2 regions of the Streptosporangium sp. NPDC001559 genome follow, and region 1 is predicted to be linked to the other one. Evidence: predicted binding sites of a transcription regulator. Region 1 holds the regulator's gene; the other holds the start of a gene.

What was found. The regulator HrcA, encoded in region 1, represses chaperone genes, less so after heat shock. The targets are predictions, from matches to a motif close to TTGGCACTCTCNNNNNGAGAGTGCCAA.
Region 2: the regulator HrcA is predicted to act here: its motif matches at 1,650-1,676, upstream of ACFYY8_RS07860 (FmdB family zinc ribbon protein).

Annotation. Positions count from the first base shown of each region.
Region 1 covers NZ_JBIAVG010000009.1:270,317-278,012, forward strand. The annotation lists gene ACFYY8_RS21675 (DUF4870 domain-containing protein) at 1-476, opposite strand, end outside; gene ACFYY8_RS21680 (DUF3097 domain-containing protein) at 499-1,332, opposite strand; gene ACFYY8_RS21685 (hypothetical protein) at 1,392-2,120, opposite strand; gene hrcA (heat-inducible transcriptional repressor HrcA) at 2,316-3,329, shown strand; gene dnaJ (molecular chaperone DnaJ) at 3,342-4,484, shown strand; gene ACFYY8_RS21700 (16S rRNA (uracil(1498)-N(3))-methyltransferase) at 4,518-5,264, shown strand; gene ACFYY8_RS21705 (hypothetical protein) at 5,290-5,943, opposite strand; gene ACFYY8_RS21710 (SigE family RNA polymerase sigma factor) at 5,940-6,419, opposite strand; gene ACFYY8_RS21715 (histidine triad nucleotide-binding protein) at 6,735-7,085, shown strand; gene ACFYY8_RS21720 (PhoH family protein) at 7,178-7,696, shown strand, end outside.
Region 2 covers NZ_JBIAVG010000003.1:176,669-184,364, forward strand. The annotation lists gene ACFYY8_RS07855 (MFS transporter) at 1-1,299, shown strand, start outside; gene ACFYY8_RS07860 (FmdB family zinc ribbon protein) at 1,311-1,622, opposite strand; gene ACFYY8_RS07865 (potassium/proton antiporter) at 1,742-3,247, opposite strand; gene ACFYY8_RS07870 (5-formyltetrahydrofolate cyclo-ligase) at 3,308-3,880, opposite strand; gene galU (UTP--glucose-1-phosphate uridylyltransferase GalU) at 3,904-4,803, shown strand; gene glp (gephyrin-like molybdotransferase Glp) at 4,809-5,993, shown strand; gene moaC (cyclic pyranopterin monophosphate synthase MoaC) at 5,990-6,460, shown strand; gene ACFYY8_RS07890 (MogA/MoaB family molybdenum cofactor biosynthesis protein) at 6,457-6,930, shown strand; gene ACFYY8_RS07895 (GNAT family N-acetyltransferase) at 6,999-7,652, shown strand.

The DNA.
Region 1 (7,696 bases):
ATCAGGATGAGTGAGCCGATCCAGACCAGCGGCATCAGCAGGAAGCCGATCAGCACGAAGGCCAGGACCCAGGAGACCAGGTAGGCGATCATCAGGGTGAGCTGGAAGTTCAGCGCCTCGGCCGCCTGAGCCCGCACGTAGGGGGCCTCGTCCCGCTTGGCGAGGTAGAGCACCAGCGGGCCGACGAACGAGGTCAGCAGGCCCAGCAGGTGGGCGAGCATCGCCATGGTCGTGTCGTCGGTGCCCGGACGCGGGCCCTGCCCGCCGTAACCGCCGTAACCGGGCACGCCGTACCCCTGGTGACCGTACGGCCAGCCGCCCTGGGGCGGGTACCCCTGGTATCCCTGCCCGGGAGGGGGTCCGGGGTAGGACCCGGGGGGCGGGCCGGGAGGGGGACCGGGCTGAGGGCCGGGCCACGCGCCGTACCCCGGCCGGGGGTGCTCCTCGTGCGGGAACTGCTCGGGATTGTCGCTCATGGCCATCTCCTCGATGGGTGGATCAGTCGTCCTGGGCGGGGTCGGTCACGAAGTCGATCAACCGCTCGACCGGGCCGAGGAGCTCCGGTTCGAGATCGGCGTAGGTGGTGACCGATCCGAGGATGCGGCGCCAGGCCTCCGCGGGATCGACGCCCCATCCGAGGGCGGCGATGACGCCCTCCTTCCACGGCAGGCCGCGCGGTACCCGGGGCCAGGCGGGAATCCTCAGCGCCGACGGTTTGACGGCCTGCCAGACGTCCACGAACGGGTGCCCGGCGACCAGCACGTGGGGCGAGGAGACCTCGGCCGCGATCCGGCTCTCCTTGGACCCGGCGACCAGATGGTCGACGAGCACACCGAGACGACGCTCCGGGCCGGGCCCGAACTCCGCGACGATCTCGGGGAGGTGGTCGACGCCTTCGAGGTACTCGACCACGACGCCCTCGACGCGCAGGTCGTGTCCCCAGACCTTCTCGACCAGCGCGGCGTCGTGCACGCCCTCCACGTAGATCCGGCTCTCCCTGGCGGTCCGGGCCCGCAGGCCCTCGACCGCGATGGAGCCGGAGGCGCTGCGGCGCGGTCCCTGCGGCCCCCGGGAGCCCGGGGGCGCGGCGGCGGGCCGTACCAGGGTCACCGTCCTGCCTTCGAGGAGGAACGCGGCCGGGTCGAGCGGGAACAGGCGCCGCCGCCCGAAGCGGTCCTCCAGGGTGACGGCCTCCTTGTCGCAGGCGACCACGGCGCCGCAGAAGCCGCTCTCGGCGTCCTCGACGACCAGGTCGGGCTCGGCGGGGACCTGGGGGATCTTCCCCTTGAGGGGACGACGCCAGTTTCCCGCCAGCACGTCACGCTCGTACATCACCGGCCGTCAGCCACCTCTCGCAGGGGATCACGTGGGACGGTAGCAAAGAGCGGGCCTCACCTGCCGTAGGCTCCGGGCTGTCCCCACTGGGCCGCCGCGGCCGCGGCCTGGCGCTTGCGGGCGCCGCTGCGCTTGACCAGCACGACGATCGTCACGATGACGGCCAGCAGGAACCCGATGCCCGGCACACCGAACAGCATCAGCGTGCCGCTGATCACGGAGTCGGCCACGATCTCCTTGCCAACGCCGAACTTGGCGTCGACCCCGCCCGAGGTGGTGCAGGTGATCGGGTAGTCGCCCGCCTTGTCCACCCCGATCCGCAGGGCGAGCTCCCACAGCTGCCCGTCGGCGGTGACGGTCTGCTGGAAGCTCGGCCGCTGGAGCTTGACGGTTCCCGGGGCGCCCTCGATCTGGCACTCGAAGTTCGTGCCCTTGGCCGCGGCGACGTAGATGGCGGGCTTGTTCGCCGGGTCGATGCTGACGGTCGTCTTCTGGTCGGGACCGAAGGAGGAGGTCGGGGCGGCTTCGGTGACCGCGTTGAAGAGGCCGCCCGCGAAACCGACGAAGCCAATGATCACGCTCAGCACGAAGAGCAGCCACACGCCGACGATCCAGCCGACGCCGGGCTTCACCTTCGGCGGCGGGCCCTGGGGCGCGCCGTATCCCGGGGGCGGGTAGCCGAAGGAGGGGCCGCCCTGCTGGTACTGCTGTTGCTGCTGGTGGGGCTGGCCGTACGGCTGCTGGGGGGTGCCGTAACCCGAGGGGGATCCGAAATCATTGGACATATACCTAATTGTGGCCCTTACCACTTGGATAGCGATAGCAGCTGACTTGACAATGGCTTGCTCCAGGGCCCGCTCCCGCCCATCCTGGTGCCGTGTTATCGCACCCCCCGGGCTGGAGCCGTACACTTGGCACTCGGGAACACCGAGTGCCAGACCTGGCGTTTCCCGTCCGAGCGCAGGTAGGAGGTGAGCACGTTGGTTGACGACCGCAAGCTGGCGGTCCTACGCGCCATCGTCGAGGACTACGTGTCCACCAATGAGCCGGTCGGCTCGAAGGCTCTCGCGGAGCGTCACAACCTGGGTGTGTCTCCCGCGACCATCCGCAACGACATGGCGGTGCTGGAGGAGCAGGGCTACATCGCCCAGCCCCACACCAGCGCCGGCCGGGTGCCGACGGACAAGGGCTACCGGCTGTTCGTCGACCGCCTCTCCCAGGTGAAGCCGCTGTCCGGCGCGGAGAGGAGGGCCATCGAGAGCTTCCTCGCGGGCGCCGTCGACCTCGACGACGTCGTGATGCGCACGGTACGGCTGCTGGCCCAGCTGACCCGTCAGGTCGCCGTGGTCCAGTACCCCACGATCTCCAACTCCAAGGTCCGCCACGTCGAGCTGGTCCCGCTGAACGAGCACCGTCTGATGTTCGTGCTCATCACGAACACCGGGCGGGTCGAGCAGCGCGTGGTGGAGCTGCAGGAGGTCATCGACGACAACCGCGTGGCGCACCTGCGCGCGGTGCTCAACGCCTGCCTGGACGGCTGCGGGCTGGCCAGTGTTCCCGACATGGTCGCCGACCTGCCCGAACGGCTCCCCGCCGAGGACAGGCCCGTCGCGGCCACCATCCTTTCGGTCCTGCTGGAGTCCCTTGTGGACCGGCATGATGAGAAGATCGTTTTCGCCGGGGCCGCCAACCTCGCGGGGGCCGACTTCACCGTCGGGCTCCGCGACGTGCTGGAGGCCCTGGAGGAGCAGGTGGTGCTCATGCGCCTGCTCGGTGAGACCTCGGACCTGTCGGCGCTGACGGTGCGCATCGGCTCGGAGAACCCCTACACGGGTCTCCAGGGCACGTCCATCGTCGCCGCCGGATACGGTTCGGGTGGCAAGCAACTGGCCCGGCTCGGTGTGCTGGGTCCGACACGTATGGACTACCCGGTCACGATGGGCGCGGTGCGCGCGGTGGCACGCTACGTCAGCCAGATCCTGGCTGCATCCTAAGAGGTCAACTAAGTGGCTACTAAGAGTGACTACTACGGCACCCTGGGGGTGCGGCGCGACGCCAGCGCGGAGGAGATCAAGAAGGCCTACCGCCGCCTGGCCAGGGAGCTGCATCCCGATGTGAACCCCGACCCTGAGACCCAGGAGCGGTTCAAGGACATCACCCAGGCCTACGAGGTGTTGTCCGATCCCAACAAGCGTCAGATGTACGACATGGGCGCCGACCCGTTCTCCTCGGGCGGCGCGGGCGCCGGAGGCTTCGGCGCCGGCTTCCCCTTCAGCGACATCATGGACGCCTTCTTCGGCGCGGCGGGCGGCGGCGCGGGGCGCGGTCCCCGCTCGCGGGCCCGCAGGGGCCGCAACGCCACCATCAGGGTCGAGCTCGACCTGCGGGAGGCGGCCTTCGGCACGACCCGCGAGCTGGTGGTCGACACCGCGATCCTGTGCGAGGTCTGCACCGGCTCCGGCGCGGCGGCGGGCACCCACCCCGACACCTGTGACGTCTGCCACGGGCGCGGCGAGGTCTCCCAGGTCACCCGGTCCTTCCTCGGCCAGGTCATGACCTCCCGTCCCTGTCCGCAGTGCGGCGGGTTCGGTTCGATCATCCGCAACCCCTGCCAGGAGTGCTCCGGCGACGGCCGGGTCCGCACCCGGCGGACCATCAAGGTCCGCATCCCCGCGGGCGTCGAGGACGGCACCCACATCCAGCTCGCCGGCGAGGGCGAGATCGGCCCCGGCGGCGGCCCGCCCGGCGACCTGTTCCTGGAGATCGTCGAGCGCCCCCACGAGACCTTCGAGCGCCGCGGCGACGACCTGCACTGCACCGTGCAGATCCCGATGACCGCCGCCGCGCTCGGCACGATCCTGACGCTGGAGACACTCGACGGCGCCGAGGAGCTGGACGTCCGCCCCGGCACCCAGTCCGGGCAGACCATCCCGCTGTACGGCAAGGGCATCCAGCGCCTCAACGAGACCGGCAGGGGAGACCTGCTGATCCACGTCAACGTCGAGACGCCCGCCCGTCTCGACCAGGCTCAGGAGGAGCTCCTGCGCGAGCTGGCCAGGCTCCGCGGCGAGGAGCGTCCACCCGGCAAGTTCGCCCCCGGTCAGCAGGGCTTCTTCTCCCGCCTGCGGGACGCCTTCAATGGCCGCTGATCCGGCGGGCGCCCGCGGGGCCTGTGAGGGCCGATGACGGTTCCGGTCTTCCTGGCGGAGCCGGGTGACCTGGCCCTGCGGGAGTTCGTCTTCGGCGGCCCCGAGGGCCGCCACGCGGCTGCCGTACGGCGGCTGCGGACGGGGGAGCGGCTCGACCTCACCGACGGCGCGGGGACGGTCGCCGAGTGCGTCGTGCGTGACGCGGGCAAGGACTCGCTCCGGGTGGAGGTGCTGCGCCGCTACGAGGTCGTGCCGCCGCGCCCCCGCCTGGTCGTCGTGCAGGGCCTGCCCAAGGGCGACAGGGGAGAACTGGCCGTCGAGATGATGACCGAGGCGGGGGTCGACGTGATCGTCCCCTGGTCCGCCGCCAGGTGCGTCACCCAGTGGAAGGGCGAGCGCGCGGCCAAGTCCCTGGCCCGCTGGCGCTCGACCGCGCGGGAGGCGGGCAAGCAGTCCCGGCGCTTCCTGCTGCCCGAGGTGACCGAACCCGCCACGACCTCCCGGGTCGCCACCCTGCTGGCGGAGGCCGCGCTCGGCGTCGTGCTGCACGAGGAGGCCGCCACGCCGCTGTCCACCATCCCCCTGCCCGCCGGGGCCGACGGCGACATCGGAGACATCGTCGTGGTCGTCGGTCCCGAGGGCGGCGTCACCGAGGAGGAGATCGCCGCCTTCCGCGAGGCGGGGGCGGTGGCGGCGCTGCTCGGACCGACGGTGCTGCGCACCTCGACGGCGGGCGTCGCCGCCGCGGCAGTGCTACAGGCCCGTACGGGCCGCTGGTGACCGGGTCCGCCGGGGCGCGAACGCCTCAGGGGCGGGCGGCAGGGGCGGGAGAGGAGTCCGTCTGCACCGGGGTCCGCTGAGGGTCCTGAGGGCACTCGTCGGCCGCGCAGGGGGCCTCGGAGGGGCCGCCCGTCTCCGAGGGCTCCGGCGGAGCCGGCGTCTCGGTCGGCTCCTCGCACGCCTTCTGCGTCTCCTCGGGCTCGACCGTGGTGCCGGGAGAGGTCGTCCCGCAGGACGGCGACGGTGACGGCTTGGGAGTCCTGGACGGCTTGGCCGACGGCTTCGGGCTCGGCGTCCCCGACTTCGAGACGGCCGGAGGCGCGGGAGGCGTGAGGCTCGGCTTGGCCGGGGCGGCGGACGGCCCGGCGGTCCGCAGGGGAGGCCGCGAGGTCGCGGACATCTCCGGGCTCGTCGGCACGGTGAAGTTGACCTCGTTGCTGTGGACCTGCTTCGTGTCGTGACGGAACTGCGGCACGACCACCACGACCGCCGCCGCGACGAGGACGGCCCCGGCGACGGAGGCTCCGGCGCGCCACCACATCAGCCCGCGGAGCCCGCGTCGCTCTATGCGGGCGCGGATGATCTCCAGACCGTCCGGGGAGGGAACGACCGAGTTCGCCTCCGCGCTCAGGGCACGGCGGAGAAGCTCGCCGTACTCGTCGTCGGGGGAGTCGGTCATGACAGTTGCTCCAGTGAGGTTCGTAGGGCGGCCATGCCGCGAGCCGTGTGACTCTTGACCGCGCCTTTGCTGATGCCCATCGCGTGGGCGATCTGCGCTTCCGACAGGTCACCGTAGTACCGCAGAACCAGGGCCTCCCGCTGCCGGGCGGGCAGGCCGCGAAGCGCCTCGATGACGGCGGACCTCTCCAGTTCGCCGATGGCGCCGTTCTCGGCGCTCGGCGCGTCGGGCAGGCCCTTCGGCGCGTACTTCTCAACGACCGCCCGGTGCCGCAGCACGGAGCGTGATCTGTTGACGACCGATTGGCGCAGGTAGGCGAGTGCCTTGTCGGTGTCACGCAGGCGGCGCCAGGCGCCGTGGATGGCGACGAACGCGTCCTGCACGACTTCCTCCGCGGTTGCCATGTCGCGGACGAGCAAAACTGCGAGACGCACAAGAGACCGATAATGCGCGCTGTAGAGCGCGGTCACGGCCATGTCGGCGTCCCAACCGACGGGCACCGCCCCCAGCGACCTGTCGGCCACGAGGGTCTCGGTGGTCACATCAGTGGGACGCTCGGCCTTCCCAGAGGGTTTACGCTCTGCCGGTTCATTAGGGGGCATGACCCAGTCGTGTCCTCGCCAGGCGGCCACATCGTGCTAATCGCATGGGCTGTCGTTGTTGAAGTTTTGCACACTTACCTTAGCTGGGCGGATCTTTGTTCGCTGACGATGTGCCATCACCGATTGACAACGGCGCGGGGAGCGGGGAAGGGGCTTCACGGGATCACAGGGGGATAGGGTGCCCGCATGGTGAGTGAAGCCGACTGCCTGTTCTGCAGGATCGTGGCCGGGGAGATTCCCGCGGACGTCGTCCACGAGACCGAGCGGACCCTGGCCTTCAGAGACGTCAACCCCCAGGCGCCGACCCATGTCCTGGTGGTTCCCAAGGACCACTACCAGGACGCGGCGGCGCTGGCCGCGGCCGACCACGGGCTCGCCGACGAGGTGCTCAGGACGGCGCACACGGTGGCCGAGCAGGAGGGGGTCGCGGAGCCCGGATATCGCATCGTGTTCAACACCGGCCCCGGGGCCGGACAGACCGTTTTCCACGTGCACGGGCACGTGCTCGGCGGACGCGGCCTGACCTGGCCGCCCGGCTGAAAACGGGAAAGCGCGATCGGGTCGAACACGGATACGATGGCGGGGAAGTCTGAACCCGATATCTGGAGGCGAACAGGCCGAAAGGCCCGCCTATGTCCGAGACAAACGATTCCAGCAGAACGTCCCAGCCCAAGGCCAAGGGCCCCACTAGGACCCAGGCAAAGGTGGTGATTCCGGACGACCATTCGATGGTGAGCCTGCTGGGCTCGCGTGACGAGCTGCTGCGGGTCGTCGAGGGCGCCTTCCGCGCCGACATCCACGTCCGGGGCAACGAGATCACCATCACCGGCAGCCCCGAGGAGAGCAGCGTCGTGGTGCGCCTGTTCGAGGAGCTGGCCGAACTCGTCCGCGGGGGCGCGGAACTCACACCCGACGCGGTCGAGCGCAGCATCGCGATGCTGCGCATGAGCTCGGACCGCCCGGCGGAGGTGCTCTCCCTCGACATCATCTCCTCGCGGGGCCGGACGATCCGTCCCAAGACGGTGAACCAGAAGCGTTACGTCGACGCGATCGACCGGCACACCATCGTCTTCGGCATCGGCCCCGCCGGCACCGGCAAGACCTACCTGGCGATGGCCAAGGCGGTCAGGGCGCTGCAGGAGAAGAAGGTC
Region 2 (7,696 bases), on a different contig from region 1:
CTGGTGCTGGTGGCGGCGCTCCTGCTGGCCCTCTGGTGGTGGGTGGAGAACCGGGCAAGGGAGCCCGTGCTGCCGCCCCATCTGTTCCGGTCGAGGGCCTTCGGCGTGGCGTCGCTGATCGGCTTCGCCGTGGGCTTCGCGATGTTCGGCTCGCTCACCTACATGCCGCTGTTCCTCCAGGTCGTGCAGGGGGTGTCGCCCACGTGGTCCGGCATCCACCTGCTGCCGATGATGGCGGGCATGCTGGTGACCTCGATCGTCAGCGGTCAGATCATCACCAGGACCGGGAGGTACAAGGTCTTCCCGATCGCGGGCGGCGCGGTCACCACGCTCGGGCTCTGTCTGCTCTCCCGGGTCCGGGTGGACATCCCGGTCCTCGAACTGAGCGTCTACCTGCTCGTGCTGGGCGTCGGCATCGGCCTGGTGATGCAGGTGCTGGTGATCGTGGTGCAGAACGCCGTCGGTTTCGAGGACCTGGGGGTGGCCACCTCGGGGGTCACCTTCTTCCGCTCCGTCGGCGGCTCCTTCGGCGTCGCCGTCGCGGGCACGGTCTTCGCCTCACGGCTGACCGACGACCTCGTACGGCTGTCGCGGACCGTACGGCTCCCGCCGGGGGTCGCCACGGCGGTCCAGTCGGATCCGACGGCCGTCAGGAGGCTGGAGCCCGGGGCCATGGCGGCGTTCCTGGCGGCCTACTCGGACGCGATCGCCGGGGTGTTCCTGTACACCGCGCCCGTCGCGCTGGTGGCCTTCGCCGCGGCCTGGCTGCTGCCCGAGGTGCCGTTGCGCGAGACCACCAGGCCCGTGGACCTGGGGGAGTGCTACGGCGCGGTGTCCGCGCAGCGTTCCTCGCTGAGCGAGGTGGAACGCGGGCTGTGGCGGCTGGCCGACGCGGACATGCGCCGGGACTACTACCGTCGCCTCGGGGAGGCGAGCGGTCTCGACCTGCCACCGGGTTCGGTGTGGCTGATCGCCAGGTTGGGCACCGGGGGCGGTCAGAAAAGCGTGGAACTCGCCGAGCGGGCGGGGGTCACGGTCGAGAGGGGCAGGCCGTACGCGGATCTGCTCGTCACGCGAGGGCTGGCCCGCCGTACCGACGGCGGCGGGCGCCTTGAACTGACCCCGGCCGGTGAACGGGTGGCCGGGGTGCTTGTCGCCGAGGCCCGTGAGGGGCTGCGGCGGATGATCGACGACTGGGACCCCGCGCGGCATCCCGGGCTTCGTGAGCTGCTGGACAGGCTGCCCCACGAGATGCTCGGCTCAGCCTCCGACCGCCCCCGAGGAGCCGCCGGAGCGTGATGGGCGCCGCGTTAGGAGGCCGCGGGGGCCGGGGTGCCGGCGGCGGCGGGCTTGGACTCGCTCGACTTGGACTCGCTTGACTTCGATTCTCCGGACGAGCCGGAGGAGGCGGACGCCGAGGACGAGCTCACCGTGCTGGTCGAGGAGGACCGGCTGTCGGTCCGGTAGAAGCCGGAGCCCTTGAACACGATGCCGACCGCGGAGAACACCTTGCGCAGCTCACCGGCACAGGACGGACACTCGGTGAGCGCGTCGTCTGAGAACTTCTGGACGATGTCGAACTCGTTGCCGCATGCGCTGCAGGCGTACTGGTAGGTGGGCACCGTTCCTCCTCCTTCGATCCGCGCCGTCTGGCACTCTACTGACGCGACTGCTAATGATAGGCAGCCGACAAGCATAAACGCGAGTCGGATCTGTCGCATTCCGGGTAGGAATGGATGGATCAGCTGCCCAGCTCGCCGAACCAGCCCGCCAGCTTGCCCCGGCGGCTGATCGCCTTCATCCTGCGCTCGACCGTTTCCCTGCAGGCCGCGGTCGTCACGATCAGGAGTTGGTCGTCCATCTTGATCCTCGTCGAGTCCGAGGGAACGAACGTTCTGCCTTCCCTGACGATCAGGGTGACCTGGGCGTCGGTCGGCAACCGTAGTTCGAAGACCTCGACGCCCTGGAGCTTGGAGGTCGGCGGCACCTTGATCTGCAGCAGGTCGGCGTTGAGCTCCTCAAGGGGAGCGGACTCGACCTCGAGGTCACGTGCCTCGTCCGGTGTCGACAGGCCGAGGGCCTTGGCGACGAAGGGCAGCGTCGGCCCCTGCAACAGCGTGTAGACGACGACGATCACGAAGACCTCGTTGAACACGAGTTTCGCGACGCCGTTGTGCACCGAGTTGGCCGCCCAGGGGATGGTCGCCAGCACGATGGGCACCGCGCCGCGCAGTCCCGCCCAGGACAGGAAGGCCTGTTCCCGCCAGTTGAGCCGGTCGATCCGCGCGCTCCTGACGATCAGGGCGGAGACCACGATCGAGAGCGGTCTGGCGACGGCGACCAGGATCAGTCCGGCGACCAGGCCCGGAATGATCGCCGACGGCATCTCGGAAGGGCTGGCCAGCATGCCGAGCATGACGAACAGGCCGATCTGGGCCAGCCAGGCGACGCCCTCGGCGAAGCCCCTCGACGAGGCGCGGTGGGGCATCCGGGAGTTGCCCATGACCAGGGTGGCCAGGTAGACCGCGAGGAAACCGCTGCCGTGCAGGAGTACGGCGCCCGCGTAGGCGACGAACGCCAGCGCGAGCACCGCGATCGGATACAGGCCGGAGACCGGCAGCGCGATACGGCGCAGCGCGTAGACGCCGAGCGGCCCGACCGCCAGGCCGACGACCGCTCCGACGGCCAGTTCGACGACGACCATGAGCAGCGCCTCTCCCAGGCTGGGGGAGGTGGCGGCGCTCAGCAGCATGACCGCGATGACGGTCGGCGCGTCGTTGAACCCGGACTCGGCTTCGAGGATGCCCGCCAGCCGGGAGGGCAGGGGCAGGCGGCGCAGTACGGAGAACACCGCCGCGGCGTCGGTCGAGGCGAGGACCGCGCCGAGTAGCAGCGAGGTCCGCCAGTCCATGTCGAGCAGGGTGTGCACCGCGGCGGCGACGGTGGCGATGCTCACCCCGACTCCGACGGTCGCGAGCACGAGCGCGGTGGGAATGGAGCGTCGTACGTGGCTCCAGTTGGTGGTCAGGCCACCTTCGGCGAGGATCACCGCCAGGGCGATCAGGCCCATCTGCTGGGCGAGCACCGGGTTCTCGAACTGGAGCCCGAGGCCGGACTCACCGATGAGCAGACCGAAGGCCAGGAAGATCAGGAGACTGGGAAGTCCGCTGCGGTGGGCGACCCGTACCGCGATGATCGCCGCGATGACGACACCCGCACCGAGAAGCAGCCAGACATCCAACCCCATCCGGTCCCCTCTCTGATTCCAGGGACCATTGTGTCGTATTGGACAGAGTCGTTAGGCACATCAAGGGACAATTCGGGTGATTCCATTTGGTTGCGCGACGTAACGAACCGGTATGTCGTGCGGTTCTCCGGGGACGTCCTCCCACAGCTCATTCGCATAGAGCAGGGCGACCGTGGGCACATTCGGGCCGACCCTGGCCAGGGCCCTGTCATAGGAGCCGCCACCGCGGCCGAGTCGTACCCCGGTGGAGCGGTCTACCGCCAGGGCGGGCACGATCACCAGAGCCGCGGTTTTGACGGCGTCCACGCCGCGCCGGGTGTCGACCGGCTCCATGATCCCGAAACGCCCGGGGGTGAGGGTGTCGGGGCCGTCGTAGACCGCCCAGTCGAGATCGTCGTCCTCACGCAGCACCGGCAGCATCACGGTGGCGCCGTGCTTCCACAGCGCGAAGACAAGCCCGTGGGTCGAGGGCTCGGTGCCGATCGACCAGTAACACGCCACCAGCCCCGCCATCTGGACCCACGGCTGTTCGAGCAGCGACTCCCTCGTCATGACGGAGGCGGTGTGCCTGTCGTCCTCGGAAACCGCGGCGCGCGCGGCTCCGATCGCCGACCGCAGCCTCGGCTTGTCCACAACCCCTCCACTATCGTTTTCGTATGGCCGACTTCGATCTCGTGACCAAAGCCGTCGTCCCTGCCGCGGGCCTGGGCACCCGCTTCCTACCGGCGACCAAGGCGACTCCCAAGGAGATGTTGCCGATCGTCGACAAGCCCGCAATCCAGTATGTCGTCGAGGAGGCGGTCTCCGCCGGTCTGCTCGACGTCCTCATGGTCACCGGCAAGAACAAGCGCTCCATCGAGGACCACTTCGATCGAGCCATCGAGCTGGAGGAAGTCCTGGAAGCCAAGGGCGACGACGAACGGCTCTCGCAGGTGCGCGAGCCCGCCGACCTGGCCACCCTCCACTACGTACGGCAGGGCGAGCCGAGGGGTCTCGGCCACGCGGTGCTGTGCGCCAAGCAGCACGTCGGAGACAACCCCTTCGCCTGTCTGCTCGGTGACGACCTGATCGACTACCGTGACGAACTGCTCAAACGCATGATCGAGGTCCGCCAGGCCCACGGCGGCAGCGTCATCGCCCTGATGGAGGTCCCCAAGGAGCAGGTCTCCCTGTACGGCTGCGCGGCCATCGAGCCGACCGAAGAGGACGACGTGGTCCGGGTCACCGACCTGGTCGAGAAGCCCCCGGCGGAGGAGGCTCCGTCCAACTGGGCGATCATCGGCCGTTACGTGATCGACCCGGCCGTGTTCGAGGTCCTTGAGAACACCCCGCCCGGTCGCGGGAACGAGATCCAGCTCACCGACGCCCTGCGCACCCTGGCCGCCCGCGGCGGCGACGAGGGTGGCCCGGTGCACGGCGTGCTGTTCCGCGGCCGTCGCTACGACACCGGCAACAAGCTCGACTACCTGCGCACGGTGGTCCAGTTCGCCGCCGACCGACCCGACCTGGCGCCCGAGTTCCTGCCCTGGCTGAAGGAGTTCCTGGCCAACCGATGACCTCGATGAGATCGGTCGACGAGCACCTCGCCGACATCCTGCTCGCCGTACGGCCGACGGCCCCGAGGGAGACGGGGCTTCAGGAGGCGCTGGGCACGGTCCTGGCCGAGGATGTCGCCTCTCCCGTCGCGCTGCCGCCCTTCGCGAACTCGGCCATGGACGGCTACGCCGTACGGGCGTGTGACATCGCGGAGGTCCCGGTGACGTTGCCGGTCACCGGTGACGTCGCGGCCGGCGAGGGCGGACGGCCGGTCGTCGCGCCGGGAACGGCCATGCGCATCATGACCGGCGCCCCCATGCCCGGGGGCGCCGACACGGTCATACCGGTCGAGTGGACGGACGGCGGTAGGGAACAGGCCAGGTTCGAACGGTCCGCGCCCGCCGGGAACGCGATCCGCCTGGCGGGCGAGGACGTCATGGCGGGCGACGTCGTGCTCCCCGAGGGAACGCTGATCGGACCCGCCCAGCTCGGCATCCTGGCCGGGGTCGGCCGCGCCCACGCGCTGGTACGGCCCCGCCCCCGGGTGGTGGTCATCTCGACCGGCTCCGAACTGGCCGAGCCGGGCACGCCGCTGGGGCCGGGGCAGATCTGGGAGTCCAACAGCTACGCCCTGGCCGCGGCGGTGCGGGAGGCGGGCGGTGAGGCCTACCGGGCCGGGATCACCGCCGACGACGCCGCGGGCTTCCTCGACCAGCTCAACGCGCACCTGCCCGAGGTCGACGCCGTGATCACCAGCGGCGGGGTCTCGATGGGCGCCTACGAGCCGGTCAAGGAGGCGCTCGGCGATCTCGACACCTTCCGCTTCGAGAAGGTCGCGATGCAGCCGGGCATGCCCCAGGGCTTCGGCGTCGCGGGGGAGGGCCGGATCCCGGTCTTCGCCCTGCCGGGCAACCCGGTGTCGTCGTTCGTGTCGTTCGTCCTGTTCGTCGGGCCCGCGCTGCGGAAGATGCGAGGGCTGGCGCCGGGGCCCACGCACACCGTACGGGCCGTGACCCTCGCCCCGCTGCGCTCACCCCAGGGCAAGCGGTCCTACCTGCGCGCCGTGCTCATCGGGGGGTCCGTCACCCCGGTGACCAGGCAGGGCTCCCATCAGCTCGCCGCGCTCGCCACGGCGAACGCGTTGATCGTGGTCGACGAGGACGTAACCGCGGTGTCCGAGGGAACGGAAGTCGAGGTCATCCCGCTATGAGTGGCTTCACGCACATCGACGAGACCGGCGCGGCGCGCATGGTGGACGTCTCGGCCAAGGACGTCACGGTCCGTACGGCCCGCGCGACCGGCAGGGTGCTGCTGTCCGAGCAGGCCGTCGCCCTGCTGCGGTCGGGCGAGGTGCCCAAGGGCGACGCGCTCGGCACCGCGCGGATCGCGGGCATCATGGGGGCCAAGCGCACCCCTGACCTGGTCCCGCTCTGCCATCCGATCGCGCTGCACGGGGTGAAGGTCGAGCTGGCCGTGGCCGACGACGGGGTGGACATCGTCGCCCTGGTCAGGACCGCCGACCGGACCGGCGTCGAGATGGAGGCGCTGACCGCCGTCTCGGTCGCGGCCCTCACACTGATCGACATGGTCAAGGCGGTCGATCCGGCGGCCGTGATCACCGACGTCCGGGTCGAGGAGAAGACCGGCGGCAAGACCGGGACGTGGACCAGGACATGAGAGCCTTGGTGATCACCGCCTCCAACCGGGCCTCTGCCGGGATATACGAGGACAAATCAGGAAAGCTTCTGGCGGAGCTGCTCGCCGAGGCCGGATGCCAGGTGGACGGCCCACGGGTGGTCCCCGACGGGGAGCCGGTCGAACAGGCCCTGCGCGCCGGGATCGCCGAAGACTACGACGTGATCGTCACCACCGGCGGCACCGGGCTGACCCCCTCCGACCTGACCCCGGAGATGACCGCGCGGGTGCTCGACCGCGAGATCCCCGGCATCGCCGAGGCCGTACGGCAGGCCAACCGTGACCGGGTGCCCACCTCGATCCTGTCCAGAGGGCTCGCGGGACAGGCCGCCGACACCCTGGTCGTCAACCTCCCGGGCTCCTCCGGCGGGGTCCGCGACGGCATGGCGGTGCTCGCGCCGATCCTCGGCCACGCGGTCGACCAGATCAGGGGAGGCGACCACCCCCGATGACGCCCTCCTGCCGCACACGCTGACAGGCCGGGGGACTCCATGGCACGTCGGCGCGTCTTGGGGGGATGATGGGGAATGTGGATCGACTTCGTGGCTGGCCGGTGACCTTGACGGAGGGCCCGGTGGGACTCCGGCCGCTGCGCCTGCGAGACGTTCGTGTCTGGCGCGAGACACGGCTGCGCAACGCCGGCTGGCTGCGCCCCTGGGAGCCGAGCAATCCGGAGACCCCGCTCTTCAGGACCGGTCTCGGCCCCTACGTCTCGATGGCGGGCACCCTGCGTAGGGAGGCCAGGCAGGGGCTCGCCCTGCCCTGGGTGATGACCTACCGTGGCGCCTTCGCCGGGCAGCTCACCATCGGCGCCATCGTCTGGGGCTCGGCCAGGTCGGCTCAGATCGGCTACTGGATCGACGGCGCCCTGGCGGGCCGGGGCATCACCCCGACCGCCGTGGCGATGGCGGTCGACTACTGCTTCTTCACCACCGGTCTGCACCGGGTTGAGGCGAATATTCGCCCGGAAAATCACGCGAGCCGACGGGTGGTTGAAAAACTGGGGTTTAGGGAAGAAGGCATAAGACGGCGCCAGCTGCACATAGATGGCGCTTGGCGCGACCACATTTGTTACGCGCTCACGGTTGAAGACGCACCGAGAGGTTTGCTGGTGCGTTGGCGCAGGGCCCGGGAGGCGGCGGCCCATGGTGGCCCTCCCCATGAAGAGGCTTGAAGATCTCGCGACACACCGCACTGAATACTCGTCAAATAGTGACA